Regions from separate parts of the Exiguobacterium sp. s192 genome, predicted to be linked through region 3. Evidence: riboswitches for the same ligand, from Rfam matches in the RefSeq annotation. Region 3 holds a riboswitch; each other region holds the start of a gene.
What was found. A riboswitch is a leader RNA that binds a small molecule or an ion and turns the genes downstream of it on or off. The one in region 3 is predicted to bind S-adenosylmethionine.

Region 1: linked by a shared signal. The riboswitch ahead of metK (methionine adenosyltransferase) and the one ahead of KNP87_RS09425 (LLM class flavin-dependent oxidoreductase) in region 3 are both predicted to bind S-adenosylmethionine.
Region 2: linked by a shared signal. The riboswitch ahead of KNP87_RS08695 (Na+/H+ antiporter NhaC family protein) and the one ahead of KNP87_RS09425 (LLM class flavin-dependent oxidoreductase) in region 3 are both predicted to bind S-adenosylmethionine.

What each region holds. Positions count from the first base shown of each region.
Region 1 is NZ_JACSMS010000010.1:66,181-71,891, forward strand. It holds gene pckA (phosphoenolpyruvate carboxykinase (ATP)) at 1-1,221, opposite strand, end outside; SAM riboswitch class I at 1,455-1,581, shown strand; gene metK (methionine adenosyltransferase) at 1,709-2,917, shown strand; gene KNP87_RS13980 (GNAT family N-acetyltransferase) at 3,056-3,544, shown strand; gene KNP87_RS13985 (alpha/beta fold hydrolase) at 3,629-4,333, shown strand; gene mnmM (tRNA 5-(aminomethyl)-2-thiouridylate-methyltransferase MnmM) at 4,387-4,977, opposite strand; gene KNP87_RS13995 (MDR family MFS transporter) at 5,153-5,711, shown strand, end outside.
Region 2 is NZ_JACSMS010000004.1:12,604-18,314, forward strand. It holds gene KNP87_RS08675 (YwpF family protein) at 1-450, shown strand, start outside; gene KNP87_RS08680 (histidine phosphatase family protein) at 447-1,037, opposite strand; gene KNP87_RS08685 (alpha/beta fold hydrolase) at 1,091-2,050, opposite strand; gene KNP87_RS08690 (metal ABC transporter solute-binding protein, Zn/Mn family) at 2,226-3,227, shown strand; SAM riboswitch class I at 3,296-3,399, shown strand; gene KNP87_RS08695 (Na+/H+ antiporter NhaC family protein) at 3,478-4,785, shown strand; gene KNP87_RS08700 (hypothetical protein) at 4,832-5,035, opposite strand; gene KNP87_RS08705 (aldo/keto reductase) at 5,193-5,711, shown strand, end outside.
Region 3 is NZ_JACSMS010000004.1:161,711-167,421, forward strand. It holds gene KNP87_RS09405 (ABC-F family ATP-binding cassette domain-containing protein) at 1-7, shown strand, start outside; gene KNP87_RS09410 (NUDIX domain-containing protein) at 93-473, shown strand; gene KNP87_RS09415 (SRPBCC family protein) at 540-998, opposite strand; gene KNP87_RS09420 (ATP-grasp domain-containing protein) at 1,100-2,047, opposite strand; gene KNP87_RS09425 (LLM class flavin-dependent oxidoreductase) at 2,044-3,102, opposite strand; SAM riboswitch class I at 3,175-3,282, opposite strand; gene KNP87_RS09430 (DUF975 family protein) at 3,401-4,039, opposite strand; gene KNP87_RS09435 (DUF2325 domain-containing protein) at 4,107-5,378, opposite strand; gene KNP87_RS09440 (DUF817 domain-containing protein) at 5,469-5,711, opposite strand, start outside.

The sequences.
Region 1 (5,711 bases), on a different contig from region 3:
TTCACCGAGCATCGTCGCATATTTTTCAGGAATCAACGGCAGGAACGGTGAGCCGAAGCATGTCGAGAACGTCGCTTCCGGTTCCGTGACACCCCGTTCTGTCCCAGCCAGTTTCGACGTGTAGCCGGACAAGAAGTGATACATCGCTTGCTCTTTCGTTAATTTACTGATCGGAGGCAACACACCGTATGCATCAGCCGTCAAGAAAACGATCGTTTTCGGATGGCCGGCACGTGACGGGATGGCAATGTTGTCAATTGCTGTGATCGGATAAGCCGCGCGTGTATTTTCAGTCAACGATGTATCGTCGTAATCCGGAGTCCGGGTGTCGTCGAGGACAACATTTTCAAGGACGGTGCCAAAACGGATCGCATCAAAGATTTGTGGTTCTTTTTCACGCGACAAGTTCACCGTCTTCGCATAGCAGCCGCCTTCGATATTGAAGACACCGTCATGAGACCAACCGTGCTCATCGTCCCCGATCAATTGACGACTGTCATCTGCCGATAAGGTGGTCTTACCAGTCCCGGAGAGTCCGAAGAACAAGGCGACGTCGCCGTCATGTCCGACATTGGCGGAACAGTGCATCGATAAAACATCTTGTTGCGGCAACAGATAGTTCATGACCGAGAAAATCGATTTCTTGATTTCTCCCGCATATTCCGTTCCGCCGATCAAGACGATACGATGTTCGAATGACATGGCGATGAACGTTTCCGAATTAGTGCCGTCAACAAGTGGATCGGCCTTGAAATGTGGTGCGTAGACGACCGTAAATGGTTCGAAGGCCGCAACCGTAGGATATTCACGTAAGAATAATTGTTTCGCAAACAGATTATGCCAAGCGTACTCTGTCACGACGCGTACCGGGAGGGTGAAATGTGTATCGGCACCAGCAGCTGCCTCTGTGTAGTAGAGTTGATCTGCTTCGTTCATATAACGAAGAACTTTTTGTAACAGTTGTTCGAATTTGTCCGACTCCATCGGCTGATTCACATGGCCCCAATCGATATGTGTCTCACATGATTGATCACGGACGATGAACTTGTCTTTCGGTGAACGACCTGTAAATTTCCCCGTTTCTACAGACAAAGCACCATTTTCTGCAAGAACTCCTTCGTTGTTGCGAATCGCATGTTCGACTAGTTCGGCAACAGATAGTTGTTTGAACACATGCTCCTTCTTGAGTAGTTCTTCGATATTCAGGACCGTCATCGGCATCCTGACCCCACCTTTCCCCTACGTTGGTTTTGGCTCTACAATTAGTATGACACATTCATTATATATGACATACTAAAGATAGGGCAATCATTTTTCGTGCGCTGATTTCTATTTATCTGGAAACGCTTTCAGCATAAACAGTTTAACATCTCTTTCGAAATTTTTCGACTAGAAATTAAAACGTTGCTTGACAGAGTGGGCACAAGTTTATATCATGTAATTCGTAACGGATACTCTTATTCTGAGCAGGTGGAGGGAACAAGGCCCGAAGAAACCCGGCAACCGTCTTATATTAGTTTCATCATTAATATAGGAAAAGGTGCTCTCCTGAAGCGAAGTAAACACTTCGAACGATAAGAGGGTAAAGGAAGAACGCACAACCTTTCCCTGACCATTTTTGGACATGGAAAGGTTTTTTTCATTTTACCGTCCCACTCAACTAGGGGAAATGAGTACACCGTCAAATTCTTTTTTGGGAGGGTCAAACATGACAAACCTTAATCGCCGACTATTTACGTCGGAATCAGTAACTGAAGGTCACCCGGATAAAATCTGTGACCAGATTTCGGATTCAATTTTGGATGCGATTCTTGCAGCGGATCCAAACGCACGTGTTGCGGCAGAAACTTCTGTCACGACAGGACTTGTTTTAGTCGCAGGAGAAATTACGACATCGACTTACGTGGATATCCCGAAAGTCGTTCGTGAAACCATTCGCGAAATCGGCTATACACGCGCTAAATACGGTTTCGATGCAGACACATGTGCTGTATTGACTTCAATCGATGAGCAGTCAGCAGACATCGCTCTTGGTGTCGACCAGGCGCTTGAAGCACGCGAAGGAAACATGTCAGATGAAGAAATCGATGCGATCGGAGCAGGAGACCAAGGTCTGATGTTCGGTTACGCAACGAAAGAAACACCTGAACTGATGCCACTTCCGATTTCACTTTCACACAAACTTGCCCGTCGTCTTGCAGAAGTCCGCAAGACAGGACAACTCGATTACCTCCGTCCGGATGGTAAAACGCAAGTTACGGTTGAATACAACGAGAACAATGAACCTGTTCGCGTCGATACAATCGTCATCTCAACACAACATGCAGAAGAAGTAACGCTTGAGCAAATTCAAGCTGATCTGAAAGAACACGTCATCGCTCCGGTCATCCCGACGGAATACATCGACGCTGAAACAAAATTCTTCATCAACCCGACTGGCCGTTTCGTCATCGGTGGACCACAAGGTGATGCTGGATTAACAGGTCGTAAAATCATCGTTGATACGTATGGCGGTTACGCACGCCACGGCGGTGGTGCATTCTCTGGTAAAGATCCAACCAAAGTTGACCGTTCTGCTGCGTACGCAGCACGTTACGTCGCGAAAAACCTTGTCGCATCTGGTCTTGCGGAAAAAGCAGAAGTTCAGCTTGCTTACGCAATCGGTGTTGCGCACCCGGTTTCAATCGCTGTCGATACGTTTGGAACAGGTAAGCTTCCAGAAGCTCAACTCGTCGAATTGATTGCAGAAAACTTTGATCTTCGTCCTGCAGGCATCATCAAGATGCTTGATCTCCGCCGTCCGATTTACCGTCAGACAGCAGCATATGGTCACTTCGGTCGTACAGACATCGAATTGCCATGGGAGCAAACGGATAAAGCTGCTACTCTTGAAGAGCAGGCAAAACGTTTCGCATAATCCTGAGTTCAGAAACGCCCTTTTGAAGGGTGTTTCTGAACTTTTTTTGTTTCTCCGGAACTTTGCAGGGAAACGACTGAAATTTCTAGAAAAGGGTAAAAGAAGATGAGTCTGTAAAAGGAAAAGGGGGATTTCGGTATGGAGATACGCGAAGCAGTTCCTGCTGATGCAGCACGCATTCATGATATTGCGCTCACGTCTTGGATGGATACGTACGAGGAAATCTATTCTGAGCGCTCGAAAGCCCATTTCGTTCAGGAAGCCTACCCGCAAGAAGAAGTCGTTCGGGCAATCCGGACAGCAGAAGAAGCGCGCGGAGAATATTTTAATGTAGGTCTGATCGATGGGGAGATTGTGGGATTCATTCATGCAATTGATGTCGACGGGACGTGGGAAATCGTCCGCCTCTATGTCCTGCCGAAATACCAACAGAACGGAATCGGGCGGCGACTGATTCGAGAGCTCGAGCGCCAAGGTGCTTCTCCCATCGAAGTGTACGTCGAATCACGCAATTATAAAGCCCGTCACTTTTTAACCTCGTTCGGCTTTAAAGAAGTCAGTGAAACGACGGAAGAAGTGTTTGGACAGGTGGAACCTGTGACGCGGCTGCAACGTATATATGAATAAGGAAAAGGAAATCCGACTTGAGGCGGTTTTGCTGAAGTCGGATTTATTGCATACTAAATGGATATCTGATGAAGAGGTGAGCGTGTGGTAGAACAACCAACCGGAGTGATTGTCCTTGTGTATCCACTCCAATTACGTGCCCGGCCGAGCGAAGCATTGATTCGCGTCTTGGAACGGGAATATGAAGTGCTTTTGGTCGATGCACCACGTCGTGTATCGTTTGAAGAACATCAGCAATTATTAAAAGAAGCGTTACGGGAAGCCGGTAAACGAAAGCTTCCGATTCATATCATCGCCTGCAGCATGGGAGCACTCGTCGTGAACCGGCTGTTGCAGGAATATGAATTGCCGATCGCCAGTCTGTCATTCATCTCGCCATTGTTTGATTGGCACAATTCGAAACAGCTCGGCGGCGTCAAACAAGTATTTGCGAGTGCGTTCGATCGTTTTCGCCCGGATGCACCGCTCGGGACGTTACCGTTTGGACAAAACAATGAAGATGCAGTCCGTCTCGGTGAGTTGACGTATGCACAGTATCGCGAGATTGAAGAAGAGATCGTGTTGCATGATGAAGAGCGGAAAAAATTACCGCGTGTCCATCTCGCCTGTTTTTATGCGCCGGACGATCAGTTTGCCGATGTCAAACTGACGCTTGAAGTGTGCCGGAAAATGGGAGGCGATCAGATTTATCTTCAGCGTCTGCACGGCTTCCCGCACTTTAGTTTCGAACGTTTGAACACACGGTTTGCCGAAAAATTACTATTGTTCCTCAAACTCGTCGAAGAGTAAGAAGCGAATTCAAAAAGGAGGATGCCGTCGCCCGCGACGGTATCCTCCTTTTTTTAGTCGATGATTTGTTTTTTAAGCTTTTTTTCGATGGCGACGATGAAAGGCGGATTGTTTTGTTGATTTAAAAAGCGGTATTGTAAGACGGCATAATCTTGCTGGGACAGGAGCGAAACATAGTCAAGGACGGCGTCGCGTTCTTTACGTCCTTCGATATGTCCGTGATAAATCACGAGGACGATCAATCCTCCAGGTACAAGGACAGGCAGAAGGGCGCCGAGCGCCTCTAACGTTTCTTCACCGGTCGTCGTGACTGATTTATCACTCCCCGGTAAGTAACCGAGATTAAAGACACCGGCGCGGATCGGACGCTGTTCTTCAAACAGGCGTGCTCCGACATGGATGTGACTTTCGTGATACAAATCGACCCATTCCGAGACATGAGCTGCTTGCAACCGGCGTTTCGTTTCCTCGATCGCCTGCTCCTGGACATCAAAAGCGATGACCCGACCGCTTGGTCCGACTTGTTCGGCAAGAAAGTGTGTATCATGACCGTTCCCGGCGGTCATATCGACGACACAATCCCCTTCGTGGATGACAGACTCCAGTAATTCTTTGGCGTAAGGTAATACTCGTGCAAGTGACATGGCATAAACTCCTCTTCCTGATAGCTGTTCTGTTTTTTCTAAGTACCCGCAAATCCGATCATTTAGTCAATTGTATCATTTTTCCGATTGTTCGTTTAAATCGAAGTTCCTTGACAGAGTGCGATGCAATTTCGTAAAGTGGCAAGGTTGGAAACTATATTGGAGGAAACTGATCATGCCGAAATTACCTCGTGCGGTCTGGATTCTGGTATTGGCGATGGCGATCAATACAACAGGATCCTCTTTTTTATGGCCGTTTAATACATTATACATTCATGAATATTTAGGCGAATCGATGACAAAAGCGGGGATGGCGTTGTTCGTCAACTCGGCGCTTGCCATCGTCGGAAACTATATTGGGGGAAAAGCGTTTGACCGGCTCGGTGGTAAACGGACACTCGTCATCAGTGTCGTCGGTCTTGTCCTGGCTTCGGTCGGATTATGGATGTTCCACCAGACCTTCACCGGATACGTTCTGATGCTTGGATTGATTGGATTTGTTGGCGGGATGGTTTTCCCGACGATTTATGCGTTGACAGGTGTCATCTGGCCGGAAGGTGGGAGACGCGCCTTTAATGCGATTTATGTCGCCCAAAATGTCGGCGTCGCGCTTGGGACGGCAATCAGTGGACAGATTGCGGCGATTGACATTCAATTTATTTTTATCGCAAACCTCGTGTTGTACCTGCTGTTTGCGCTGGTGTTACTCGTTGGTCTGAACTGGATTCAAGCGA
Region 2 (5,711 bases), 150 kb from region 3:
ATGGACGAGTCCGGCCGGGATACAACGATTCCGGTCACGATCAAAGACGGATTGACAGTCAGTACCGATCAGACGGCCCAGTGGGTGGCTGAAATCGTCGTCTTAAAACATGATCAACCGATCATCGATGAACTGTTCGCAAAAAATCTGCGGGCCTTGATTGAAATCACAATCTCACGACCGGATAACGATCCGGCTGCCATGATCGTCACACCACTCGAGTGTACACCGTTAAACGAAGGCACCTCTTATTTATTCACCGGAAAAATGGTGATGATGAAAAATGACTTATCCGAATCGATCTTACGCGAAGTCGTCGAAGATCATTTCACAGGGGAAGCATTGATTCAGGAGTATAAAGACCGCCGTTCCAAACGTGGTGCCCATATCACGAGTATCGCCAAGGAAACGTTTAAACAGTACTTACAAGAAAATCCGAAAATCAGTTAAGGACGTTTCGTCCAGTCCAGGATGTGATCGGCAACATTGATCCGGTCGATTTCATACCGGTCGGAAAAACGAATATAGTTGGCACACGCATTTTTAAGCGGTGTCCGGTAACTGAATGTGTCATCAATCGAGGATAAAGCGGCTTTGATCGTGTGTGAGTGACAGACGATCAACAGACGTTTTCCTCGATGTTTTTGTGTCAACTCTTCGACAGCTGCGAAGACACGGGACTGAATTTCCTGTTCGGTCTCAAGACCCGGGACACGGTCAGTATCATTGGCTTGGACAGCTTCATAAATTCCGGCGATCGGCTTGCCCGATGCAAAACCAAATTCGCGTTCGACCAACCGGTCATCCGTTTCCGTCAGCTCGAGTCCTACGGCACGGCCGATGATTTCCGCCGTTTCGACCGCCCGGGACAACGGACTGGAAATCAAGACATCCCATTTCTCCTGTGCGAGATACGTCGCACTCAAGCCGGCTTGCCACCGCCCTGTTTCGTTCAGCGGGATATCTTCCCGCCCCTGAATCCGTTCGTTTAAATTCCAATCGGTCTGACCGTGGCGCACTAAACAAATTTCTGTCATCTCATTCGTCTCCTTCAAAAAGAAATATGACTGATTGTATCATGTTTCTTTACTTAGTGAAGAGTCTCACGAGGTGGCAGGACTAGGACTTGGCAACTGAAGGCTTCAATCCGGTCGAGCAACCGTTCAATTTTGAGCGGGTTTTCCGTCTGCGCAAAACTGGCCAATGAATGGGTTCCGTTCGGAAACGAAAACAACCGGACATCGGCCCCGACATCGGCTCCTTTTTCAATGAAATGCAGCGCCTGCGTAAAGGGAACAATCGGATCTTTTTTTCCGTGCAACAGCATGATCGGCGGTGAATCGGCGGTCAAATGAGTTGCGGGTGAGACACGCGTCATGAGTGCACGCCATTCTTCCCGTCCTCCTCCATAAAATTTGATGTGGGCAATCCAGGTCTGGATGAACTTGAATAATAAGAAGTTCGTTGGTGGATACAAGGCGATGACGCCGCTGATCAGCGGGAGTTGCTCCGCTTTCTGATCACCGATGAACTCCATCGGCGCCAAGGCGGTCGTCAACATCAACGCTGCACCGGCCGAATCCCCCCAAAGGACCATTCGTCCCCGTGCAATCCGCAGATTATCTGCTTCCTGATTTAAAAAACAAAGGGCGTCGCGTACGTCTTCCAAATTATCCGGGAAGTAACTGCCGTCTTCAAACAACCGGTAATCGATACTGCAAACAGCGATGCCAAGCTCTAAAAAACGTTCCACGATCGGTGTAAAACAAAAGAGATCATCACGGCTTCCTCTGACAAACGCTCCACCATGTGCATAAATGGCCACCGGAAACGGTCCTTCACCGACCGGATAGTACAGATCCAGTTTAAGCTCCTTCTCGCCGACCGTTTTATACAAAACGGTCCTTGGAGCCAGTTGGGTTTCCGCAAGCGGAAGCGCCGGTTCCGTCCACCGTAAAAGAGCACCGTAATTGTTCCAGATGCTCGCACCGGCAGCAGCCGTCGTCAAAAGCGCAGCCCCTCCCATCAACCATGCTGTTTCCCGTCTCACCTCATCACCTCCGGGCATACTCACGATTTTTAATCTTATTAGTCTTTTACCCCATTTTTTTAGAAGTCGAACTTCTTCCCGCTCTTGTACTTGACGCTTTGTTTTGGATTCGTTATAGTGAAAAGGTTCAAATCGGAATAATTACGTTTTAATACTTCTTGGAGGTTTTACACATATGAAAAAGTTAATTCCCGCTTTAACGGTCGCGTTCGCGAGCGCCACTTTCCTCGCTGCCTGCGGATCATCTGATTCAGGTTCGAATCAAGATGCCGCCGACCAAAAACTCAACGTCTATACATCAACGTTCGCCACAGCGGCGATCGCCAAAGAAATCGGCGGCGCTGATGTCGATGTGAAGATGATCGTTCCTCCCGGTGCCGATCCCCATTCGTATGAGCCGACCTCTAAACAACTGACAGAAATCGCACAAGGTGATCTGTTCCTCTTGACCGGAACGACGCTTGAGCCGTATTCAGAAAAAATCAAAGCCAGTCTCAAAGGAAACGATGTCCGGTTCATCGAGACAAGTAAAGGCATCGATTTGCTTGAAGCGAGTGCCACGGTACACGTTCATGGAGAGGCAGACGCACACGACGAAGAACATGCTCATGAAGACGAGCACGAAGAAGATGAGCACGCAGAAGAAGGACACGATCATGGCAAGTACGATCCGCACGTCTGGCTTGATCCGAACAATGCGAAAATGATGGCCCAATCGATTTCGACGGCGCTGGCAAAAGAAGTACCGGACAAAAAAGCGACGTTCGAAAAAAATCTGGCTGAATTTGATACGCAGGCAGATGAGCTCGATCAAAACTTACAGCAAGCTGTTGCTGACGGCTCCAAAAAAGAACTGCTCGTGACACATGCCGCTTATGGGTATTTAGCAGAACGCTACGGATTTTCTCAACTGCCGATCGCCGGCATCTCACCGTCTGACGAGCCTTCGCAAAAAGAACTGGCTGCCCTCGTCAAAGAAGCCAAGCTGCACGATTTGAAATATATTGCGTTTGAAGAGACGGTTTCCCCAAAAGTCGCCCGGGTCATCCAACAAGAAATCGGAGCTGAAGCGATCACGATTCATAACTTGGAATCCGTCACAAAAGAACAACAAGACGCTTCTTATTTTGACTTGATGAATGAAAATGTCACGACACTCAAAAAAGCACTGCAGTGAAGTAGTGTTGACATGCATTAAAAGATACGTTACGGTAGAAAACGTATTTCAGACAATTAAATGACTTCTTTTTATCGCGAGAGACGGAGGGACTGGCCCAATGATGTTTCGGCAGCGGACGATTGAATCGTACTGTGCCAAATCCAGCAAGCTACGGCTTGAGAGATAAGAAGAGCGTCTTTTTCAGTAAAGACCTCCTTCTTTCTTGCGAAGGAGTCTTTTTTTGTATATGCAGAAATGGAGTGATTTTATGAACGAGACGATTACACCAAACAAATGGGCCCTTCTACCATTACTTGTCTTTTTGGTCCTCTTTATCGGTGCCGGCATCTTTTATGACGACTTTTATAAGTTCCCGATTCTGATTGCCGCATTGATTGCCTTGATTTTTGCTGCCGTGACGACCAAAGGCAGTATCAATCAAACCGTGGAACGGATTGCGACGGGTGCCGGAAATCCGGACATCATGATCATGGTCTTTATTTTCTTACTCGCCGGTGCGTTTTCCGGAACAGCGGATGCGATCGGCGCCATCGAAGCGACCGTCAACGCTTCGCTGACATTTTTACCGCCGTCTCTCTTAATGAGCGGATTGTTCATCATCGCTGCCTTCATCTCGATGGCAATGGGGACTTCGACCGGTACGATTGCGGCGCTCGCCCCGATCGCACTTGGTATTCATGAAGCGACCGGTGTCAATGTCGCCATCGCGGCTGCCGCCGTCGTTGGGGGCGCGATGTTCGGGGACAACTTGTCGTTTATCTCCGATACGACGATTGCAGCGGTCCGCACGCAAAAAACCAATATGCGTGATAAATTCCGAACGAACTTCCTGATTGTGCTTCCGGCAGCAATTTTGACCGTCATCATTTTGGCATTCGTTTCAGGTACCGGAGATGTCGTCGACGCAAAGGCCTTCGAGTTTTATAAACTGATTCCGTATCTGTCCGTCATCGTCTTGGCCCTGTTCGGTGTCAACGTCATCCTCGTCTTGATCGGCGGAACCGCCTTGACAGGAATCATCGGTATGCTCGACGGCAGCTTCGGTTTAAGTGGATTCGTGCTGTCGATGTCCGAAGGATTAATGGGCATGGCTGAAATTTCGATTTTGACATTACTGATGGGTGGTCTTGTCAGTCTGATCACCTTTAACGGCGGTATCGCCTACCTGAAAGAAACATTGACTCGAAAAATCACGCAACGCCGCGGCGCAGAGTTCAGCATGGCTGCGCTTGTCGGAGCGACAAACCTCGCGACGGCAAACAATACGATTTCGATTCTCGTGGCTGGACCACTCGCAGCGGAGATTGCGGATACGTATGACATCGACCGGAAGAAGTCAGCCAGCATTCTCGACATCTTCTCGTGTGGGGTTCAAGGAATCATCCCATACGGCGCCCAGTTGCTGATTGCGGCGGAGTTGACGAAAACGGCTTCTCCGGAACTGATTCCGTATCTGTTTTATCCATTTTTATTATTCGTGTGCGGATCCCTTGCGATTCTTTTCGGATTCCCGCGCCGGAAAAACACTGCTGTCCGCAAAGAAAATATTTCGTAAAACAAACAAGTCCGGCCGCCTGCAGCGCGACCGGACTTGTTTTTGATTATTTTTTCTTCTGTTCTTGACGGTTAAGAATGAAATACGCGATGGCTGGAAGCGGGAACTGAACAAGCCCTGCGCCACCCCATACCCACGGGTTACGCCCGGTTTTACGGGCGCCAAGGAACAGGAAGGCCGCTTGAGCGCCTAACAGCGTCGCCAGTCCGGCCCACACTCCTTTTGGTACGTTTTTAACGGATCGTGCCATGATTTTACACCTCACTTCATGTATGGATATACCCACTTTGTTCGCTCTCTAACAGCTTACCTCCTGCTTTGAGCGTCTAAACAGACGTGATTCTGAGTTCATGCTAAACTAAACGAGCAATTCCATATTCTAGTTTCATTGAAGGAGGAGTATATACATGCAATACGCAAAACTTTCAAATGGTGTCACGATTCCACAGATCGGATTCGGAGTCTGGCAAGTCGACGAAGAGACGGAAGCACCGGCTGCCGTCGCAGAAGCGATTCGTGTCGGTTACCGTCATATTGATACGGCTGCCGTGTACAAAAACGAACGTGGTGTCGCCAAAGGAATCAAAGAAAGCGGCGTGAACCGTGAAGATCTCTTCTTAACGTCTAAAGTATGGAACGATGATATTCGTGCCGGACGCACTAAAGAAGCTTTCGCTGAGTCACTCGAACGATTAGAGACCGATTATCTGGACCTCTATTTGATTCACTGGCCGGTCGAAGGGTACATTGAAGCATGGAAAGCAATGGTTGAGCTTTACGAAGCTGGAAAAATCAAAGCGATTGGTGTTTCGAACTTCAAGGAACATCACCTCGATACACTGGCTGAAGAAGGATTGATGACACCGATGATCAACCAGGTGGAACTTCATCCGCAACTTCCGCAACATGAACTGCATGAATATCTA
Region 3 (5,711 bases):
GAACTAAGTAATGAAACAAGAGACCTGTCCTAGCGGATGAGGTCTCTTTTTTGTAGACTGAAGACATCATATCCATCAGAGGAGGAAAAATGTTGCGCCATCGTGCCTGTGCAGCCTTAATCGAGAACGGTCGGATTTTAATGGTTCGTCTTGAGACAAACGATCGAAGTTTCTGGACATTACCCGGAGGGGGTCTCGAGGAACATGAATCCTTCGAACAAGCGGTCATTCGGGAGATGCAGGAGGAAGTGAATCTCGCCATCCATATCATCAAACCTCTTTACTCAGAAACTCACGCAAACGGACAAGAGATCTGCTTTTTAGTCAGACAGATCGATTCACGTGAACCGATTTTAGGATATGATCCAGAGCGTCAGGAGGGAGACCAAGTTCTGACCGGAGTGAGATGGATACCACTTTCGGAGATGACCGCCGATCGACAAGTCGCAAAAATTTTAACGGCTTTAGGATAAGACATACTCTTTTTTGTAAAAACAAACGAAAGGCATCTGCTCCAGTCGAGTAGATGCCTTTCTTGATCATGTACGCAGTTGACTCGCCTCTTCTTCCACACGACGGAGTAACCCTTGCACGATTTTTTCCGTCTCCCGTTCACCTCCGAGTGACAACAGGCTCCGGCCGACAAAGTTGGCGCCTTCATTTTTGCCGGTATAAATCAGCTGACAGCTCGTTTCGTCGAGCCGTTTCAGTGTAAACGTCATCTCGAGTTGAAAGATTTTAGCAAGAGTAAAGCCAATCGTGTTTTGCTTAAAGTCCGGTTCGCTTGTATACGCAAGATCCGTCACGATGTACGTCTCTAACCGGTTCCCCTGCATGTACGTTTGCCGATACGTCGAACCGACGACACCCGGTTTGCGTTCAATCACTTCGTGCTGGACGACACCCGGAATTAACCGTTGCAACCGATCGTGATCAAATAAATGCCAAGCCTGATCGATTGGAACGTCGAGGACTTTTTCTTCGTGCCATGTCACCATCCGAACACCTCCTTTACTAAAAAATACCCTGATGTGTGCAGTTCTAACTTCAGACTACACACAGACAGGGTATTTGGCTTATTTTAATCGGCAATCACGATTTACTTTACCGTTTGACGTTCCAACGCATTCCCAAGGAACTTCGCGAGCTCCAGCATTCCGAACTTACCGGCAGCCGCTTCCGCATCCGAGTTGTAGTTCGTATTCGTGTTGACATCATACGTATAGATCGTTCCGTCCGCATCCTTAATGAATTCAATCCCGGCGACAGCAATCTGATTCGCTTGCAGGAAAGCTTCGTATTGCTGGATGATCGGATCATCGAATCCATCAACGACTTTAAACTTCATCGGAGTTTGTGGTGCTTCTTCCCCGACCGGGCAGAACAAGTCATCGATCACACACGCATCCGCCGGGCACAGTTCAAAGCCTTCTGATGTATCAACTTGTACGGCGTAAACGAATTTTCCGCCGACGAATTCACAACGCGTGATATACGGTTCAGGCGCTTGGATATACTCTTGGATCAGGGTGATGCCGTCGACCGGCTCATCAAACGTCGGGCCATCGAGATACGTTTCAAGTGCTTCAATCGAATGGAACAACTGGACACCGAGTCCTTTTCCGGCACGATTGTGTTTCGTGATGAACGACGACACCCCGATGTTTTTCGCCGCTTCAACAATCTGATCACGTCCGACGGCAGCCGTCGTTTTCGGAACACGGATACCGGCTTTTCGAAGAGCCGTATATTGATTGATTTTACTGACTTCCAGTCGCAACGCACGTGTTCCGTTGAAGACGGTCCGGTCGTGTTCCTCGAGCCATGCGAGCACCCCTTCCGTCAGTTCCGGCGCGTAGCGGTGCCCGCGCGTATGCGAAGACGCACTCATCCGGCTGTAGAAGACGCCTTCTGGCGGGATTTCATCAAGCGGGACCTGTCCTTCATCGAGATGCCACTGTTCATACGGCAACTCCAGTTCTTCGAGTCGTTTAATTAAATGGTCCGTCCATTCCTGGTTTTCGTGTAAGATATGAATTTTTGTCATTTGGTTTGACCTACCTTTCGTTTTTCTTCGACAAGCGGCATGACGTCGCGCGCGAAGCGTTCCATCTCTTCAAGTTGTGGTGAGAATTGAAGTAATAATAAGGAGACACCCACCTGCTCAAACGCAAGAATCCGTTCGGCAATCTGTTCCCGTGTTCCAATCAAATCAGGACGGAGTCCACGGTTGGAGACCGAATAATCGTTCCGTTTCACCTGTTGTTCGAGTTGCGATTTGCTGACGAAATCGTCGTACCCGACGTACCCGGCACCGTCTTCCTTGACGTCCGTGATCCGCTGCCACTCTTGAACAGCCTCTTCTTCCGTATCGCGGCAGATGATATAAGCAGCCAGTCCAAAACTTTCAAGCGGCGGTTGCCCGGTCGCTTGTCGACGCGCCTTCATATCCTCAATCTTGACGGATACTTCTTCCACCGTTCCGCCGTGCATGACATAGGCATCACAATGATTGACGATGGTTTGTTTGCCGGCTTCACTTTCCCCGCCTGCGTACAACTTGATGCCCGGTCGTTGAACCGGCTTCGGATACAGTTGTGTCTTCTCGAGCGTATAGTAGTTCCCGTCGAAGCTGTACGGTGAAGCGTCTGCCCATAATCCTTTCATGATTGTGACAAACTCTTCCGTCCGCGCATACCGTTCGTCATGCGCCGTGAAGATCCCGTTGTATTGCCGCGCTTCTTCTTCCCACCAGGCAGAGACGACGTTCAGTGTAAAGCGTCCGTTGCTGAGTTGGTCGATATTTGCTGCCATCTTCGCGGTCGTCGCCGGATTATGGAACCCCGGGCGGACAGCTGTCATGATTTCCAGCCGTTCCGTCGTCGCAGCAATCGCCGCTGCTGTCGTCCAGGCTTCAAGACTTGGTGCTTCCAGCCCTTTGATGTCATTTAAATTCAATTCCGCAATCAGCGTCGTCGAAAACCCGATTTGTTCTGCTGTTTGCGCCACCTGTTTGGCATAATCGAACGTCGCCGGCATCTGTTCGTCCTCGACGTTTCGTAACCACCCTCCAAAAATCGGTAACCAAAATCCATACTCCATCCGTTATGTCCCCCTTATTAAAAAAATCGCTCTTCTCGAAAATCGAAAAGAGCGACGGATTAATCGTGTCTGCTCTTATCTGTAAAGGGGTTAATCCCTTTAGGAAGTAGCACCTTCCGCTTATGATGCGGGGTTGCTGAAGTGTCTTCGGGCCATTCCCTCGACTTCTCTTGATAAGAATTATTGGAATTATCGTACACTTTTTAGCAGAGTAAAGCAACCATTAAACCTTGTTTTCCAATCGGAATTAAAAACAGTATCAAAAAAGGACGAGAGCTGGGCTCTCATCCTCCTTGTCTTAATATGGGGCAACAAATGTCGACTCTTCGACAGGTGCTTCTTCACCGCGGATGCGGTCATAAAACTTGGCGAGGGTGACGCTGAAGTAAGGTCCGACCCAGAGGAAGGCAATTCCAATCGTAATCAAACCGAGCAGGAACCAACCAATGAAGGAGAGGACAAGCATAAAGGCTTCCATCTTGTGACCATCCATCATTTGGCGTGAACGCGTAATGGCATCCAAAATACCGATTGACGGCTCGTCACGTAAAATGTAATAAGTCAGCATATACGAAAATGACTTAATGATTCCCGGAACGATCAACAGCAAGAACCATAATCCAAGAAGAATACCTTGAACAAGCGACAGACCAACTGCTTTCAAGAACAGCTTATACGGTTCGAATAAATCGACGATTTTTGCTTCTTCTTTACGGGCGACAGACAGCGCAAGCCATGCCCAACCGATCGCAAGCGGCAGGAACAGGATGTTCAACACAAATCCAATCAAATCGATGAACTGAAAGTCTTCGTTCGGAGCAGAAGAAAACGTAGTGGGAATCCCTTGAATGATGAGAAACAGTAAAAACATGAGTGCCATGAAGACCCAGCGACCGTTAAGTGACTCACGTGCCGATAGTTTTAATTCTTTAATCATAAAGATCCTCCTTAAAATAAGTTCTACTCCTATTTACGGCTTAAGCAGTAAGGAGTTTCAGTTATTTTCAGGATTTTCCTGTTTTTAGCTTGTGCAGGCGTGCTTTTTCGAGCTGACGTTGGCAAGCCGTATAGAGCGAACGCCGACCATCGAGACGTTCCATCGCAAATGGGATAGCATGTTTTTTGGCTTGTGCGATGACATGGGCTGACGCCGCATGCGAAACACGACTTGTGATAACGACGATGGCATCCGTCTTTTGCGCGAGACAGGCAATTTTCTTCGCCGACTGGGCATCCCCTGCTAAATGAATCAGCTCGATTCCGGTCTCAGCAAAAAATGTCCGGTAGACCGGTGCCTGCTGTTCGTTTCCGACGATGACGAGCCGCATTCCTTTAAATGCTACAAACTCAAGCGGCTCCTTGTCGACGTAATCGATGGGTTGTCCCGGCAGCGACGTCGTGACGAGCGGTGTCATCGGTTGTTGTTTCTTTTCGCGAATCCGGCGTGGTTGCCGGATCTTTTTCACGGTCGGTTTTCGCTTCATCTGCTTGGCATATCGCCCGGTCGATTTTTTTGATACGGATGTCACGGCCATTTCTGCCGTCGCGTCTGTCGGTTTCGATTCTGTTGACGGATCGAACGGTTGAATAATCGGTTCTTCATATTGGAAGGGATACTTCCAGGCAATCGTCAGTGTTTCCGGATGACCTTTCCACATCACCAAGTCGACAAGTTGTCCCTCCTTCAATTGAAAGAATCGCATATCTTCGACCGGAGTTGCGTAGTAAAACGGTTTTCCCGTCTCATCCTTCAACGGACCGTTGACCGTCGACTCGATGATGCCGTGATTTTTGACGATACATTTTTCAAAGACGATTCGTTGCTCCAGCGCCTTCATTTGATCGGTTGCGACGACTGCGAGCACTTCCAGTGACGTCCGCCGGTGGTCTTGATGGATAATCTGAACACGGACTTCCATGCCGTGCTCAAGATTCCATTGGCGGATTTCCTTTTCCGAGATATGGCTGTTCGGCCATTCCTGCAACGATCCGCCTTTTAATTCCCGGACAAACGTATACGCATACCGTTGTTCGACGATCGGTTCGTCCGATTTCGGCAGTTCTGTCAGCGGACCGGGTGACGCCGGCTGCTCTTCTTTCGTCGGTTGAAGCACCTCTTGCGGATGTACGCGTGGTGTATAGTAACGCGACAATTGGACCCATTCATCGATTCCCCGGATTTCCTCAAGCAGCAATTCCCAATCTTCCGCCGTTTCAACGATCTGTAATTTACCGGCGACCAATTCTTTCGCCCGTTCCATGATTTGTTGCATCATCTCAAACAACCCCTTTGCTTTTTTTCAACTATAGCAAGGGGGTTTCGTGTAGGTTGGTCTAAAAATAACCAGGTATTTTTTTGTTTAAGGTTAGGTTTTAATTTCGATTGACGGGTCGCCCAACCGGTATTTTTCGACGGCCACAATTAAGATTGTGATGATCACAAGCAAAAACCAAGACGACAGTTTTCCGAAGTCAACCAGCTCCCAGCCCTCTTCTTGATTCGGATAGACCCACCCTTTAAAAAACGTCACGATATTTTCCGCGAGCCAGATGAACCAGGCGATCAGACCAAATGACAGGACCAGCGGCATCCGGTAGACGGTCTCATC